Regions from separate parts of the Bacillus siamensis genome, predicted to be linked through region 1. Evidence: riboswitches for the same ligand, from Rfam matches in the RefSeq annotation. Region 1 holds a riboswitch; each other region holds the start of a gene.
What was found. Region 1 has a riboswitch for S-adenosylmethionine ahead of ABDB98_RS08005 (phosphoadenylyl-sulfate reductase). Riboswitches for the same ligand answer to the same signal wherever they lie in the genome.
Positions count from the first base shown of each region.

Region 2: it holds a riboswitch for S-adenosylmethionine, as region 1 does, so the genes downstream of both, metN (methionine ABC transporter ATP-binding protein MetN) here and ABDB98_RS08005 (phosphoadenylyl-sulfate reductase) in region 1, are expected to answer to the same signal.
Region 3: it holds a riboswitch for S-adenosylmethionine, as region 1 does, so the genes downstream of both, ABDB98_RS09630 (2-hydroxyacid dehydrogenase) here and ABDB98_RS08005 (phosphoadenylyl-sulfate reductase) in region 1, are expected to answer to the same signal.
Region 4: it holds a riboswitch for S-adenosylmethionine, as region 1 does, so the genes downstream of both, metE (5-methyltetrahydropteroyltriglutamate--homocysteine S-methyltransferase) here and ABDB98_RS08005 (phosphoadenylyl-sulfate reductase) in region 1, are expected to answer to the same signal.

Region 1 is NZ_CP155579.1:1,560,157-1,563,926, reverse strand. Features, by position in the region: gene ABDB98_RS08010 (inorganic phosphate transporter) at 1-680, opposite strand, end outside; gene ABDB98_RS08005 (phosphoadenylyl-sulfate reductase) at 693-1,394, opposite strand; SAM riboswitch class I at 1,521-1,625, opposite strand; gene pyrE (orotate phosphoribosyltransferase) at 1,727-2,359, opposite strand; gene pyrF (orotidine-5'-phosphate decarboxylase) at 2,356-3,075, opposite strand; gene ABDB98_RS07990 (dihydroorotate dehydrogenase) at 3,044-3,770, opposite strand, start outside.
Region 2 is NZ_CP155579.1:3,123,335-3,127,104, forward strand. Features, by position in the region: gene ABDB98_RS15425 (methionine ABC transporter permease) at 1-251, opposite strand, end outside; gene metN (methionine ABC transporter ATP-binding protein MetN) at 244-1,269, opposite strand; SAM riboswitch class I at 1,375-1,481, opposite strand; gene ABDB98_RS15435 (SCP2 sterol-binding domain-containing protein) at 1,593-1,943, opposite strand; gene ABDB98_RS15440 (thioredoxin family protein) at 2,040-2,360, opposite strand; gene ABDB98_RS15445 (toprim domain-containing protein) at 2,369-2,731, opposite strand; gene ABDB98_RS15450 (YusG family protein) at 2,799-3,035, opposite strand; gene gcvH (glycine cleavage system protein GcvH) at 3,090-3,473, opposite strand; gene ABDB98_RS15460 (arsenate reductase family protein) at 3,533-3,770, opposite strand, start outside.
Region 3 is NZ_CP155579.1:2,012,508-2,016,277, forward strand. Features, by position in the region: gene ABDB98_RS09625 (FGGY-family carbohydrate kinase) at 1-366, opposite strand, end outside; gene ABDB98_RS09630 (2-hydroxyacid dehydrogenase) at 359-1,375, opposite strand; SAM riboswitch class I at 1,497-1,589, opposite strand; gene ABDB98_RS09635 (molybdopterin oxidoreductase family protein) at 1,736-3,770, shown strand, end outside.
Region 4 is NZ_CP155579.1:1,284,879-1,288,648, forward strand. Features, by position in the region: gene metE (5-methyltetrahydropteroyltriglutamate--homocysteine S-methyltransferase) at 1-1,679, opposite strand, end outside; SAM riboswitch class I at 1,763-1,917, opposite strand; gene ABDB98_RS06845 (S8 family peptidase) at 2,058-3,017, opposite strand; gene ABDB98_RS06850 (STAS domain-containing protein) at 3,237-3,770, shown strand, end outside.

The DNA.
Region 1 (3,770 bases):
CCGTTGGTTTCAAGCACTCTGCGTCCTAAAAGCAGAGCGCCGAGAGCGACAAAGATGCCTCCGTACAGCGTCCCTTTGGACACGCTGAGCACGCCGGCGGCAACTAAAGGCCCTACCGCATTTGCGACGTTGTTCATTCCGGCTGAAAAAGCTTCCCAAAACCCCGCAATAAGCAGGACAACCCCCAAAACCTTCTGTTTCCGGCTCGAAATGACTCGAATATTCAGAGAACTGGATACCTTCGATACGAGAAACGTGAAACAGAACGCGACAAACGGAACGAGCACCCAAAAAATCACGATGACCAAAAGATGCTGCAGAAACAATACTTTGTACGCGACGCCGACCCCGACAATCGCCCCGACGGTGACCTCGCTTGTCGACAGCGGAATGCCGAGCACATTCGCCGTGAATAACGATAACGCCGCCGCTCCGATAATAATGCACACAATGGTGAGCGTAATGGTCTGTTCGGGAATGATTCCGCCGCTGATCGTCTTAACGACTTCTCCGCCGCCGATAACCGCCCCTGACAGGACGCCGGCCGCGCAGATAATCAGCGCATACGTTTTCTTTTTAACGGCGCCGGAACCGTAAGCGACCCCCATTGAAGCCGCGGCTCCGCTGGCTCCGATATTCATGGCGAAAAACAGGCAGAATAAAATAGCGGCTAATTCCATTGTGCAGCTCCTTTATTCATGCAGTCCGCATTCTGTTTTTGCCATTCCGTTCCATCTGCCGCTCCGCAGGTCTTCTGCGGTAAACGCAGGTGAAGTGCACGGTTCACAGCCGATGCTCGGATAGCCCTGATCATGAAGAATGTTATAATCCAGCTCATGCTTGGATGTATATCTCCAGATGTCTTTCCACGTCCAGTGGATCAGCGGGCATACTTTAATGGATTGAAACTTATCGTCTTTATTCAGGAAATTCGTATTCGCCCGGCTCGGCCCTTGATCGCGTCGGAGGCCGGACAGCCATGCCGGACGCCCGGCGAGCGCTTCTCTTAACGGCAGAATTTTTCTGATGAAGCAGCACTGGTTCGGTTCTCTTTCCCACAGTTTATCTCCGTGAGCCTCGGCCTGTTCCTCAAGAGTAAGGCTGGGCTTTTTCAGGATGATGTTCAGTCCCGGGTAACGTTCTTTCACTTTTTCGATCGTTTCATATGTTTCTTTAAAGTGAAGTCCTGTATCGAGAAACACGATTTCCGCGTCTTTTTTCACTTTAGAAATTAAATCGATCAGGACGATTCCCTCAATCCCGAAGCTGCACGCGTAAACAAGCTGGTCTCCGTAGTGGCCGTATGCCCATTTTAAAACGGACAGCGCGCCTTTATAGGAATCGTCTTCCGGAAATGTAATCGCCGGTTCCTCCCATGTGTCATACGTTAGCATTTTTTCTTTCCTCCTCCCGGAGACAATCAAACAGCTGTTGTTTTCTGCCGGTTGTCTTATCCCTCAATCTTTTTTCATATAAAAAACTTTCAATCCAGCGGAATGAAAGACAGTGACCCGTTATAGCCCTTATCTTCAAAATGCTGTGCATTTTTCTGGATGCGGCACCTTGCATGTCACGCAGGTTGCCGGGCGTCATCGGTCCAGTCCCTCAGCCGCTCTTGATAAGCTTTTTAGATTTGTACTAAATTTTAGCACAATTCTAACAGAAGTCAACCCGAGTTTTTTGATAGGAATAATAAAACAGGCCCTGAGGCCTGTTTTTATTGTCATTATTTTTTAAACCAATCTTTTGACTCGGGATTCTGTTTCCATGATTTCAGTTTCTCAATGTCATCTGAATGTATCGTTCCGTTTTCAAGCGCTACTTCAATAAGCGTGTCATAATCTGTTAACGAGTAGTACGGCAGACCCGCTTTTTTAAAGGCTTCTCTTGCTTTCGGCAGTCCGTATGTAAAAATTGAAATGACGCCGAGAACTTCCGCGCCCTCTCTTTGAAGGGCCGCCACAGCTTCAAGCACGCTGCCCCCGGTAGAAATCAAATCTTCAATCACGACTGTTTTTTGTCCTTTTTTAACGGCGCCTTCTATTTGATTTCCTTTGCCGTGCGCTTTCGGTTTGCTTCTGACGTAGCACATCGGAGCGCCTGTACGGTCTGCGAGAAGCGCAGCATGCGGAATGCCTGCCGTGGCAGTGCCCGCGATCATCTCCGCCTCGGGGAAATGCTCTTTCAGCAGTCTGCCGAGCCCGTCCGCCACATCATTTCTCACTTTTGGATACGACAATGTCAGACGGTTGTCACAATAAATCGGCGATAGAATGCCGCTCGCCCACGTAAACGGCTCATTCGGGCGTAAAAAGACAGCTTCAATGTGTAATAGATGTTTTGCGATAGCCTGTTTCATCGGCGAACGCCCTCCCATTCCAGTTTAATGGCTTCATATGCTTTAACGGGGTTTTCCGCTTTTGTAATTGAACGGCCTACGACAATGGCAGACGAACCGTTTTCTTTCGCAAATGACGGAGTCGCCGTCCGGACTTGATCATCAGCTGCGTCATTGGCCGTGCGGATGCCCGGTGTGACTGTCAGAAATGACGGCCGGACCGCTTCATAAATGGCTTTTGTTTCATGAACAGAACATACCACTCCGTCCAGCCCGCACTCTTCAGCCATTTTGCCGTAATGTACAACCGTTTCTAACAGCGGCTTTTGCAGCAGAAGCTCTTCCTTCGCCATCTGCTCTGAAGTGCTCGTCAGCTGGGTGACTGCGATTAATGACGGGCGTTTTTTGCCTGCCGGCGTGCCTTCTTCAAGCCCCTCAAGAGCTGCGCGCATCATGCGTCCGCCCCCTGCGGCATGCACATTGACGAGATCAACGCCGAGACCCGCAAGCCGCTTCATCGCTTTATTGACTGTAGTCGGAATATCATGAAGCTTCAAATCTAAAAATATATCACAGTTCCGTTCTTTTAATTGATGAATGATGGCGGGGCCTTCCTGATAAAAAAGTTCCATCCCCGTTTTGACAAACAGCCTTTCCTTTTCAAACAAATCTAGAAACGCTAAAGTTTCTTCTCCTGATGCAAAATCAAGCGCGATGATGGGCAGGTTGTTCTGCATGTTTCCAGCTCCTTCCGATGCATTCACTTACAGATTGATAGCCGTATTGGCGCAGCACACGAGGGAGCTGTTCAATGATTTCCGGGCAGACGAACGGATTGACGAAGTTGGCCGTCCCGACGGCAACTGCACTTGCTCCGGCGAGAAGAAATTCTAATGCATCTTCTGCGGTCTGGACGCCGCCCATCCCGATAATCGGAATGTCAACGGCCTGGCTGACTTCGTATACCATCCGGATGGCGACCGGTTTGATCGCCGGGCCTGACAGTCCGCCCGTTTTATTTGCTAAAATCGGCCGTCCCGTCTTAAGATCGAGCCTCATCCCGACGAGTGTATTAATCATCGTCAGCCCGTCAGCACCGGCCGCTTCAATCGCTTTCGCAATTTCGGTTATGTTTGCGACATTAGGAGAAAGCTTCACATACACAGGCACTGCGGAAACTTCTTTCACCGCTTTTGTCAGATCGGCCGCCATGGCGGGATCAGTTCCAAAAGCAATCCCGCCCGTTTTGACATTCGGACACGAGATGTTCAGCTCAAGCGCATGCACATTTTGCGCTTGGCTGATGCGTTCGGCTACTTCTTTATAGTCTTCCACCTGAGAACCCGCGACGTTTGCGATAATCGGCGTGTCAAACTGTTCGAGCCAAGGCAGCTCATGATTGAGCACATGCTCCAGACCGGGATTTTGCAGT
Region 2 (3,770 bases), 1.6 Mb from region 1:
GTAAAGCCGAGAAGCAGAATAATTAAAATAAGAAACGGAATAGACCTGAAAATATTAACGACCGCCGCAATCACGGTGTTAATGATTTTATTTTCCCATAAGCTTCCCTTGCCCGTTAAAAAGAGCAGAAGACCGAGTATCGCTCCGATGACAAATGAAAAGACTAAGGCGATGACCGTCATATAAAGGGTCTCGTATGTGGCCGTCCACAGCTCGGTTAAATCAACGTTCGGGAACCATTTTTCAAACATTTGTGATCACCTCTGCTTCTACCTGTTTGTCTTTGATGAACCGGATCACGTTTTCTACTTCTTTTTCCTGACCGTCAATATGGATGAATAAAGAACCGTAGGCTCCGTCCTTCGTCTGTGAGATTTTCCCCTGCAGAATATTGACGTCCACCTCAAAGTTTCGGATCATCTCCGTAATGAGGGGCTGCTCGGCGGCCTGCCCGACAAATGAAAGCTGAATCGTTTTTCCTGTCGCGGTTTCCTGCAGAAAATGCTGGATGGTTTCTTTCGTCTCCTCCGGTTCTGTCACCTGCTGAACGAAACGCTTGGTCATCGGTTCGCGCGGGTTTCTGAAAACTTGGAGCACTTCGCCTTCTTCAACGACTTTCCCGTTTTCCATAACGGCGACTCTGTTGCAGATTTTTCGGATGACGTGCATTTCATGGGTAATGAGCACGATCGTCAGACCGAGTCTGTCATTTATATCGGATAAAAGATCCAAAATTGAATCGGTCGTCTGCGGGTCGAGCGCTGATGTCGCTTCATCGCACAGAAGGACTTTCGGATTATTGGCGAGCGCCCGGGCGATGCCGACACGCTGCTTTTGACCGCCGCTCAGCTGTGACGGATAAGACTTTTCTTTCCCCTCTAATCCGACCAGTTTAATCAGCTCATCGGCGCGGCGGACCCGTTCGCTTTTTTTCACACCGGCGATTTCCAGCGGAAACATAATGTTCTCCCGGACGGTGCGCGACCACAAAAGGTTAAAATGCTGGAAAATCATGCTGATTTCCTGACGCGCTTTTCTCAGCCCGCGGCTGCTTACTTTATTTAATTCCGTCCCTGCAACTTCCACGATGCCTGACGTCGGCTTTTCAAGGCCGTTCAAAAGACGGATTAAGGAACTTTTACCAGCTCCGCTATATCCTATAATTCCAAATATTTCGCCCTTTTTGATATCAAGAGTGACATCTTGGACAGCATTGACATCCCCATGCTTCGCTTTATAAATTTTTGAAACATTTTGAAGATGGATCAAAGCAATCACCTGCCTTACACTATTCTAAGAAATCTTCCGGTTTTCTACGCAAAAGAAAAGCCTTTCTGCAAAAATGAGCAGAAAGGCTTATTGAAAAAGGCCTTTCTCTCATCTTTCAAAGCAGACCGCTTTGAGTGAATTGGCACCATTTCAACATCGTTGATGGTTGCCGGGCTTCATAGGGCACTTCCCTCCACCTCTCTTGATAAGAGAAAACATATCGTATTTTCGTCCGGAAATTCTTACTGTAGAATAGCACGGCGAATGATAAAAAGTCAATAAAATAAATAATGGAAGCTATTGTCACATAGTAGATTGGCAGTTTACGGCTGTTTGCTGATCGTCTGAAAAAATCCGTTTGTCAGCCAGAGGATGGCCTCCAGCTTCAGCAGGGCCCGGAATGATCCTTTCACTTTGAGTTTTCCGCTTTGGATGAGCTTCTGCAAAGAGACATCACCGTGCAGGAGATGGATGATTTCCGCCTGGTTTCCGTAAAAGGTCAAATTAGATTTTTCCTTTGAAACTGACGTTTTTCTCATTTCTCCCTGTCCGTTAATTGAGACCGTTAAGGCTTCTTTTTCTCCCTGGAATGTAATCAGCAGCGTTGAGGCGTTTAATAGCGGTTTCAAAAACAGATGCTGTCCGTCATTCTCCAAAACTTCTATTTTCTCCACTCGTATAACCTCCCGTTTTAATGGCCATACATACACTTTCTCTTTTTAACGGACAGAACCCTTTATAAACCGCACGACATTTTCCTGTAAAAATTGTCACATCGGGAACGTTTGCGATGTTTTTTGTTTAATCAGCTCATATAAATAGGAAACGGAGCGGAAGGCGTATCCTTTCTCAACAAGTTCTCCGCCTTTAAACAGCAAAAAGCACGGAACGCTTTCAATCTGATAGGCTTTGGCGAATGCGGGGGAATAATTCACGTTGTTTTTATAGAAGGCGGTGCCGGGCAGCATTTCTTCGACGACAGAAAGCATCTTGGACGCCAGCTGGCATGTGCCGCAAAACGGGGTGTACAAATACAGGAGATAGACGTCATCCTGAATCAATTCGAGTTCATTTTCTTGGAGTTCTTTCATTTTGATTATCACCTCAGGTCGTTCTTTTTCAAAAATACAGGGTCTGCATCAAGGCCGGCTCTGATCAGCACAGATGCGAGATGATGGCCCGGGCACGACTCGACTTGCCTGTATGTTCTGTCTATATAGATATGGCGCGCTTCGGGAAGCTCCCGTTTCAGCTGTTTTCTTAATTTTTCTCCGGATTCATCTGCGTCCGTTAATATAAAGACGTCTCTGTCAAACAGGCGGTCCGCCAAATCTTCCAGTTCGGTTTGGCCGATCGTCCCGTTTGTACAGACGATTTCCGCGGGTTCGATGAGCACTTCTCTGACTTTGATTTTATCCGATTTCCCTTCTACGATGATCACCTTTTCATCTTCGTTGTTCATAAGCATCACCTGCCGATTGTTTTAGCGTCAGATTAAAAAAGAAGGCAGTGAAATTCACCGCCAACTGTTAACACCAGCCGTTCTCATAATCGCAATCCACATATTTCGGATCACTGCCGTTTATGACATCGGCTGTTTTATAAAATTTTTGATTCTCAAATGAAAAGCCCTGTTTGAGCTCGTACTGGTTCATGCCTGTCATCTCGCCGATGGCTTCATTTTCATGAAACAAGGAAAACCTGCCGTTTTGAAAGCGGCCCGTGACGTTTTCCGTCACATCGACCTTTTGTTTATCAAAAGCCATATTAGACACCTCCCGTTACAGATAGAATGTCCAAATGGCCCTTTTGCTATCCGATCAGTCTTCCTGTGTCATTTCGTCATATTGCTCGGAAGTCATGAGGTTTTCGATTTCTTCAGCATCAGCCGGTTCTACGACGATCATCCACGCTTTTTCATATGGAGACTCGTTTACGAATTCAGGGCTGTCATCAAGGTCTTCGTTCACTTCCGTCACCGTTCCGTTAATCGGTGCGTACAATTCGGATACGGTTTTGACGGATTCTACGCTGCCGAATGGCTCGTCCGCTTTAATTTCAGCGCCGACTTCCGGAAGCTCGACAAATACGATATCGCCAAGTTCGGCTTGCGCGAAATGTGTAATCCCGATACGGGCTTTTCCGTCCTCAACTTTGACCCATTCGTGCTCTTTGGAATAACGCATATCTTTCGGTGTGCTCATCTAAATCCCTCCAATTTTTTCTTATAATAAGAAGATACCATAATTCTTAGAACGCGGCATTACATCCAATATTTTTCGAATTGGTCTTCTTTGAAGCCGACGGTGACTTTTTCGCCGTCTGTCGTAATCGGGCGTTTCAGGAGCATACCGTCAGATGCCAGAAGGTCAAGCTGTTCATCCTCTGACATGTGATACAGTTTTTCCTTTAGGTTCAGCTCGCGGTATTTCATGCCGCTCGTGTTGAAAAACTTTCTCAGCTCAAGTCCGCTCTTTTCATAGAGGTCTTTAATTTCTTCT
Region 3 (3,770 bases), 450 kb from region 1:
CTGCTGCACTTCTTCTTTTGTCTCAATCCCGTCTTCCCATTCACGGCCTCTGTTATCAATGTTGGGCAAACCGAGAAATGCCTTTTTACCTTTATTGATTAGAACAATTCCCTGCCTCTGGCTTGTAGAGGTGATTCCGATTAATGTAATATGTGGGCTTTTGGCAATAACCTTCCTTGCCATAGCGCTGATTTGCTTCCATAACCCTTCCGGTGAGAAATATCGTCCGTCCGGATAAAGCGGATCCGTCACATATTCAATGTCTTCCCTTTCAAGCGCGATCACTTCGCCGCCGGCAGTCACGACCGCGACTCGCGCATTCCCCGTCCCGATGTCAAATACAAGGTAGCCTTTTTGTTCAGCCATTACAGCCTCCTCCTTCCGTTTCAAGTTCTCTTTTGTTATAAAGTTCACGTATTGAGCAGGTTTGATCTTGTTTCCATTTGAAAAGCGCTTCATTTAAAATCTTCACATGATGATCTTCCACTTCAAATGTTGCGCCCGCTAAATGGGGAGTCGCTAACACATTCGGCAAAGAGATCAATTCATAATCAGAAGATTCAGGCGGTTCATGATAAAACACGTCAAGAATCGCTCCTTTAATCCGCCGTTCTTTCAGCACCCGCAGCAGCTCTTTTCTGTCTGTAACCGCCGCTCTTGATGTATTGACAAAAACAGCTTCTTGCTTCATCAATTGAAAATGCCGGGCGCCGATCAGGCCGATGGTTTCTTCGATGCGCGGCAAATGAACGGAGACAATATCACTTTCAGAAAATACCCGTTCAATCGTCGTTTTTTCATACTCCCGGTTCTCATGATTGACAAAGGGGTCATAGTACAGCACCTTGCAGTCAAAAGCCGTCAATAGCCGGGCGATTCTCTGTCCGACAGCTCCGAAACCGATAAGGCCGACTGTTTTCCCCGTCAGCTCATTTCCCCTGAATTTGACGTAAGCCTGCAAATAATCACCATTCCACTTCCCGTCCTTCAGCCACTGATGAGAAGAATACGTGTGGCGCAAAAACGAAATGACATTTCCGATAAACATTTCAGCAACAGCCTGGGCATTGCGGGCCGGTGTATAAAAGACAGGGATTTTTCTTTTAGTCGCCGCCGTGATATCCACATTAGACGGCATCCCTCTGCAGACGCCGATAAAAGCGGAATCCGGCAATATATCAATCACTCGCTCTGATACCTCATCAAGTTCGGTAATAAGCCCCGACGCGTTTGTCTCTTGAATCATCTGGATTAATTCATCTTCCCGATAGGCCCGGCCGTGCTTCTTCCACGGCAGGTGCACAGTCCGCCCGAACAGATCTGTCAGCTCCTTCAGCCCCTCGTCGTGATAGGGTGCGGTAATTAAAACCGTCATGGTGCAAAACATCCTTTTCACATAAATTTTTTCACAAAAAAATCTCTTTCCCCGAAGAAGGAAAGAGATTCATATACCGTCTTTATCCGCTTGAAGCGCACAAATATGTATAGACCATTCTTTCCTATCTTTCAAGCATACGCTTGCTGGAATTGGCACAATAAATGTTGCCGAGGTTTCATAGGGCCAGTCCCTCCACCTCTCTTGATAGAAAATAAAATGATGAAATTGTCAGGCTTTTAAAAGAATAAACTCATCATAGATAAGTCTTTCCGTGATGTCAACACTTTTTTTCTGAATTGACGATCTATTTCGAAATGTTATAATGCTTACAATATAAAAAAAGAGGAGAAATGGGCTATGAATTCTGCTGCAAAACAGCCAAACGGGGTCTTTAAGTCGGTGTGCTCACTGGACTGTCCCGATCAATGCGGCTTACTTGTGACAAAAAAGGACGGAAAAATCGTTAACATTCAGGGAGACCCGGATCACCCCGTCACATCAGGGAATATTTGCAACAAAGTCAGACACATGGCTGAGCGCATTTATGATGAAAAACGTTTAACCGTCCCGTTAAAACGGATCGGCGAAAAAGGTGAAGCCGTGTTTGCGCCTATTTCATGGGACGAAGCAATCAATACGATCAGTGCGCGCTGGAAAGAGCTTATTGCCGAAGAAGGAGCGGAAAGCATTCTCCCGTACAGCTTTTACGGTAATATGGGAAAACTGGCGGCAGAGGGAATGGACCGCCGTTTTTTCCACCGACTCGGGGCGAGCCAGCTCGAACGGACGATCTGCAGCAAAGCCGGATCTGAGGGCTATAACTATACAATGGGAGAAGGCGCAGGTACTGATCCGGAAGAGACCATACATGCAAAGCTCTTTATTTTTTGGGGAATCAATGCCGTCAGCACGAATATGCATCAGGTCATGATTGCTCAAAAAGCCCGGAAAAAAGGAGCTAAAATTGTCGTTATCGATGTACATAAGAACCAAATAGGCCGGCTTGCCGATTGGTTTATTCCCATTCGCCCCGGCACAGATGCCGCACTCGCTCTCGGTATCATGCATGTTTTATTTGCCGAGAACCTTCACGATGAAGCATTTCTCACAGAATACACCGAAGGCAGTGAAGAATTAAAAGCGCATGTCAAACAGTATGATCCGGAAACGGTTTCTGTTATGACAGGCGTTAAAGCAGACGATATCAGACGCCTTGCGAGAATGTACGGGGAAACCTCCCCTTCCCTTATCAGAATCGGAAACGGCATTCAGCACCATGACAATGGCGGTATGATCGTCCGCACCGTCGCCTGCCTTCCGGCTGTGACAGGACAGTGGCTCCGCACCGGGGGAGGCGCAATCAAGCACAACAGCGCGGTATTAAACTATAACAGACAAGCGCTCCAGCGGCCTGATCTGCTTTACGGCAGGAAGCCAAGATCATTTAATATGAACAGGCTCGGAAGCGTTCTTTTAGAAACAAAACCGCCCGTGCGTTCCTTGTTTATTTACGGAACCAATCCCGCGGTAGTTGCGCCGGAAGCGAATAAAGTCAGAAAAGGCCTGCAGCGGGACGATTTATTTACAGTCGTTCACGATCTGTTTTTAACGGAAACCGCCAAATATGCGGATATCGTGCTCCCTGCTGCATCCGCTTTTGAAAACACGGATTTTTACACGTCTTACTGGCACCATTTTATTCAGCTGCAAAAACCGGTGATCGAACCATATGGGGACAGCAAATCGAATACGGAAGTGTTCCGTTTGCTTGCCGGGGCGATGGGCTTTACCGAGCAGGAGCTTCAGGATTCCGATGAAAAATTAATCAGACAGGCGCTGGACTTTCCCGCCAATCCGTATATCGAGGATATTGATTACGATTCGCTTTCATCCCATTCTTTCATGAGAGCCAACCGGAAAAAAACGCTTTTTCCGGGCAAGCTCAAGACGCCGAGCGGAAAAATTGAGTTATATTCTGAAAAGATGAAACAAGACGGTTATCCGGCGCTGCCGACGCACATCCCTCTTGAAAGCGATGATGATTTCCCGCTGTTATTTGTCCCGGGACCGAATCATAACTTTTTAAACTCGACATTTTCGAATAATGAAAAACACGTAAAACTGGAAAAAGCGCCAAAGCTTTTTATTCATACAAAAGATGCTGAGCGCCGGAACATCGAAGACGGAGAAACCGTGAGAATTTGGAACAACCGCGGCGAATGTGAATTGACAGCTTCAGTCGGCGAACAGGTGCTTCCCGGCGTTGCAGTCAGCCAAGGTCTTTGGGCCGACGCGGATGATAAAAAACAGCTGGTCAATTCACTCACTCCCGATCGGCTTGCAGATATGGGCGGAGGCGCTGTTTTCTTCTCCGGAAAGGTGCAGGTGGAAA
Region 4 (3,770 bases), 280 kb from region 1:
ACAGGTCCCGTCAGCATGCCTTTCATGTGCTTTTCTGTCAGCGATTGGGCGTAGACCGTATCTTTTACCGTCATCGGTTCGATAAATTCGACATCTCCGAAAATGACAGGCGGACGTACGCAGCGTGAACCGTAAGACTGCACCCATGCATATTTCGTAAAGGCGAACCCGGCCAGTTTTTCACCGAAGTATTCGACCATGTCCGTCCGTTCAAATTCTCCGTGAACGAGCACGTCTAAGCCGATTTCTTCCTGAATGTCAACCCAGCGCTTCGTTTCCGCATTAATAAATGCTTGGTACTGTTCATCCGTCCATTCTTTTTTCCGCCATTTTTGCCGTGCGCTCCGCACTTCAGCAGATTGAGGGAAGCTTCCGATTGTCGTTGTCGGCAGAAGGGGAAGACCGAGTGATTCATTTTGCAGCGCCAATCGTTCTTCAAAGCTTGCAGGGCGGGAGAAATCTTTTTCTGTCAGCTGATTCAATTCTTCTTTTTGAGCTGAGTTCGCTCCTGTTGCGAATGCTTTCAAAGCTTTAAGTGCCGCTTTTGACTCTTCAATCAGCTCACTGACGGCCGCTTTGCCGGACAGAAGTCCTTCTTTTAAGACGCTGAGTTCCGCCAGTTTTTCTTTAGCGTATGACAGGCCGTTCAGCAAATCCTTTTCAAGATGCTCGTCAGGGTGTTTCGCCACCGGCACGTGCAGAAGGCTGCTTGAAGGCTGAATCCATAACTCCTCAACATCAGCGTGGCTGAGGATATCCAAAGCCGCATCAAGGCGTTCTTCAACATCGATTTTCCAAATGTTTCGGCCGTCGATCACACCGGCTGCCAGCACTTTATCTTTCGGGAAGCCATGCTTTTTCAATTGCTCAAGGTTTCTGCCTTTATCATGCACGAAATCAAGCCCGATTCCCTGTACAGGATACGAAACGAGTTCTTCATATGCATCAACCGAATCGAAGTATGTCTGCAGGAGGACATTCAGCCCTGAAAGCTCTTTTGTAATAGATTCATAGAGTTCTTTTGCGGCGCGGACATCTTCAGCTGAGGCTGTCACAAGGGCTGGCTCATCAATCTGAACCCATTTGACGCCTTCTGCTTCAAGCTCTTTCAGCAGCTGTACATAAAGAGGAACAAGGCGCTTTTGAATCGCTTTCGCCTCTGATTCTTCGTATCCTTTCGCAAGTGTGACGAATGTATACGGACCGACAATGACAGGTTTCGTTTCCGCTCCGAATTCTTCTTTGATCCGGCGGTAGTCGTCAAGCTGTTTGTTTCTCGTCAGACGGAATTCAATGCTTTCGTCATATTCAGGAACGATGTAATGGTAGTTGGTGTTGAACCATTTTGTCATTTCACTGGAAACGGCGTCTTTAACACCGCGGGCAATCGCGAAATATGTATCAACGGGATCCGTGATGCTGCGGAATCTTTCCGGAATCCAGTTAAAGCTGACGGCTGTATCAAGCACATGGTCATAATGAGTAAAATCAGAGACCGGCACGATATCGATATTTTGGTCAAGCTGTGTTTTGACAGCTGATAAGAATAAACTGTCAAGCTCTTTAAGAAACGTTTCTTTATCAGTGTTTCCTTTCCAATAAGCCTCAAGCGCTTTTTTCCATTCTCTGTTCAAGCCGATTCTCGGAAAACCGAGATTTGAAGTTTTGATTGTAGTCATTAAGTCTCCTCCTTTAAGTGAGATGTAACAAAAAAGCCTCTTTCTCATGAGAGAAAGAGGCTTTAACATCAAAATGTAAGCCTCTCTTATCTCTCAGATCACGTCTGATGGAATTAGCACCGTGCCTTAGGAGACAATCGTCTCGGCGCAAAAATCACGCGCCCCATTTCACAATGGAATTACGGTCGGTTGCTGTTGGGGTCAAAAGGCCAATCCCTCGCCCAACTCTCGATAAGAGAAAATATTTCAATTTTTTTGAAAAGTTACATCATTTGTTGGTTATCTTATCAGCTTATTCAGATCACTGTCAATAGAAAATCTCACATTTTGAAAATTGGTGATGTTGACAAGCGGATCAATCATTATATGAGAAAAATATCAGAAAGACAGCAGCTGTGCCTGTTCGGCTCTTTCCATGAGCACATCAGGTGCGTCTAAATACAGAAATCCGTTCCCGGCCAATGTTTTGGCGATGCCCAAAGGAAGAGTCCGCCGCACAAGCTGGGCATAAATTTCGGCTTCAGAAAGCGTCCGCTGAAACGAGTCCTGTTCAAGCCCTTTTATTAAGGCCAGCGCTCCGCTCACGTGCGGGGCGGCCATTGAAGTGCCCGTCAGCTTCCCGTATTTATGGTTGGGAAGGGTGGAGAGAATGTTTTCTCCGGGCGCCACGAGGTCGATTTCTTTATTTGCGTTTGAAAATTCTGACGATTTACGGGCGATTGAGACTGATCCGACGGCGATCACTTCGTTGTAAGCGGCCGGATACGACAGTTCTTCTGTCCGCTCGTCTCCGTCACCTTCATTTCCTGCTGCGCAAACGACCAGTACACCGCTTTTTACCGCATTTGTGACGGCTTCTTTCAGTTCAGGCACATCGTTCGGCCCGCCGAGTGACATGGAAATAATGTCCGCCTTTTGTTCAACGGCGTAGTTGATGCCGTTGATGATCCATTCGTATTTGCCGCTGCCGTTTTGACCGCCTAGAACTTTAACGATTAAAAGGCTCGCTTCCGGCGCAACACCTGAAATTCCGCCGTTTGAATCATTGGCCGCAATCGTTCCGGAAACATGTGTCCCGTGGCCGTTGTAATCGGAAATCGCGTCTTCTTTGCCTTCGTCATCATCGGTGAAGTTTTTTCCGCCGATAACCCGGTCTTTCAAATCAGGATGATTAATGTCGCAGCCTGTATCAAGCACCGCGATTTTAATATCCTTTCCTTTAAACCCTTTTGCCCACAATTCTGGCGCCTTAATCACTTTAATACCCTCAGGAAGCTCGTTCACATCCATGATCTGCTCATCCGTGACATAAGGAATCAACCGCATTTCACCATTCATAAAAAAGCCCTCCTTTTTTATGCTTGCGAGTGGATTCAAGGGTGTTGCTACTATTTTATGGCAGATTATGCCGTTCAGAAAGAGTCATTTGAAGCATTTTCATAAAAAAGGCGCAATCTATTGCACTAAATAATTTCAAATAATTGGATGGTTCAACGGCTTTTATTTTGATTCGGCATCAGCTGACGCTATAATTGGAAATGGGAAAGGAGAAGAGGTATGAAGATAAATGAAGCATTGTACGACTATTTTTCCGAACGGGTGGATCAAATTGCGAAAGAATGGATTGAAACGATGGAAGATTCGGATCCGAATTCGATTTACTCTTTGACAAATCCCGTCATCATAGAAGAGCTGATGGAGCAAGATAAAGAATTTTACCGGCATATTAATAAAATGTATATCATACCGGAAAAAGAATTTTTAGAAGAGTTTGAGCGATGGGTGATTGAGCTTGCGAAAGACCAGAAGCATCTGGATACCCCGGTCCAGTATGTGGTTCGTGAATTCATGAGAAACCGGAGATTGTACATCAGTTATTATGATGCGTTTGCCGATAAACATGAATCTTCGTTTGCCGAGGGAGAAAGGAAGAGATGGGAGAATTTAATCGTTCAAGTATTTGATTTTACGATTTACACATTTGTCGATCACGCCGAATATAATTCGAAAATGCAGCTGAATGCGCAAAGAGAAATGATTTTAGAATTAAGCTCGCCGGTTATTACGCTGAGCAAACGGACGGGTCTTCTG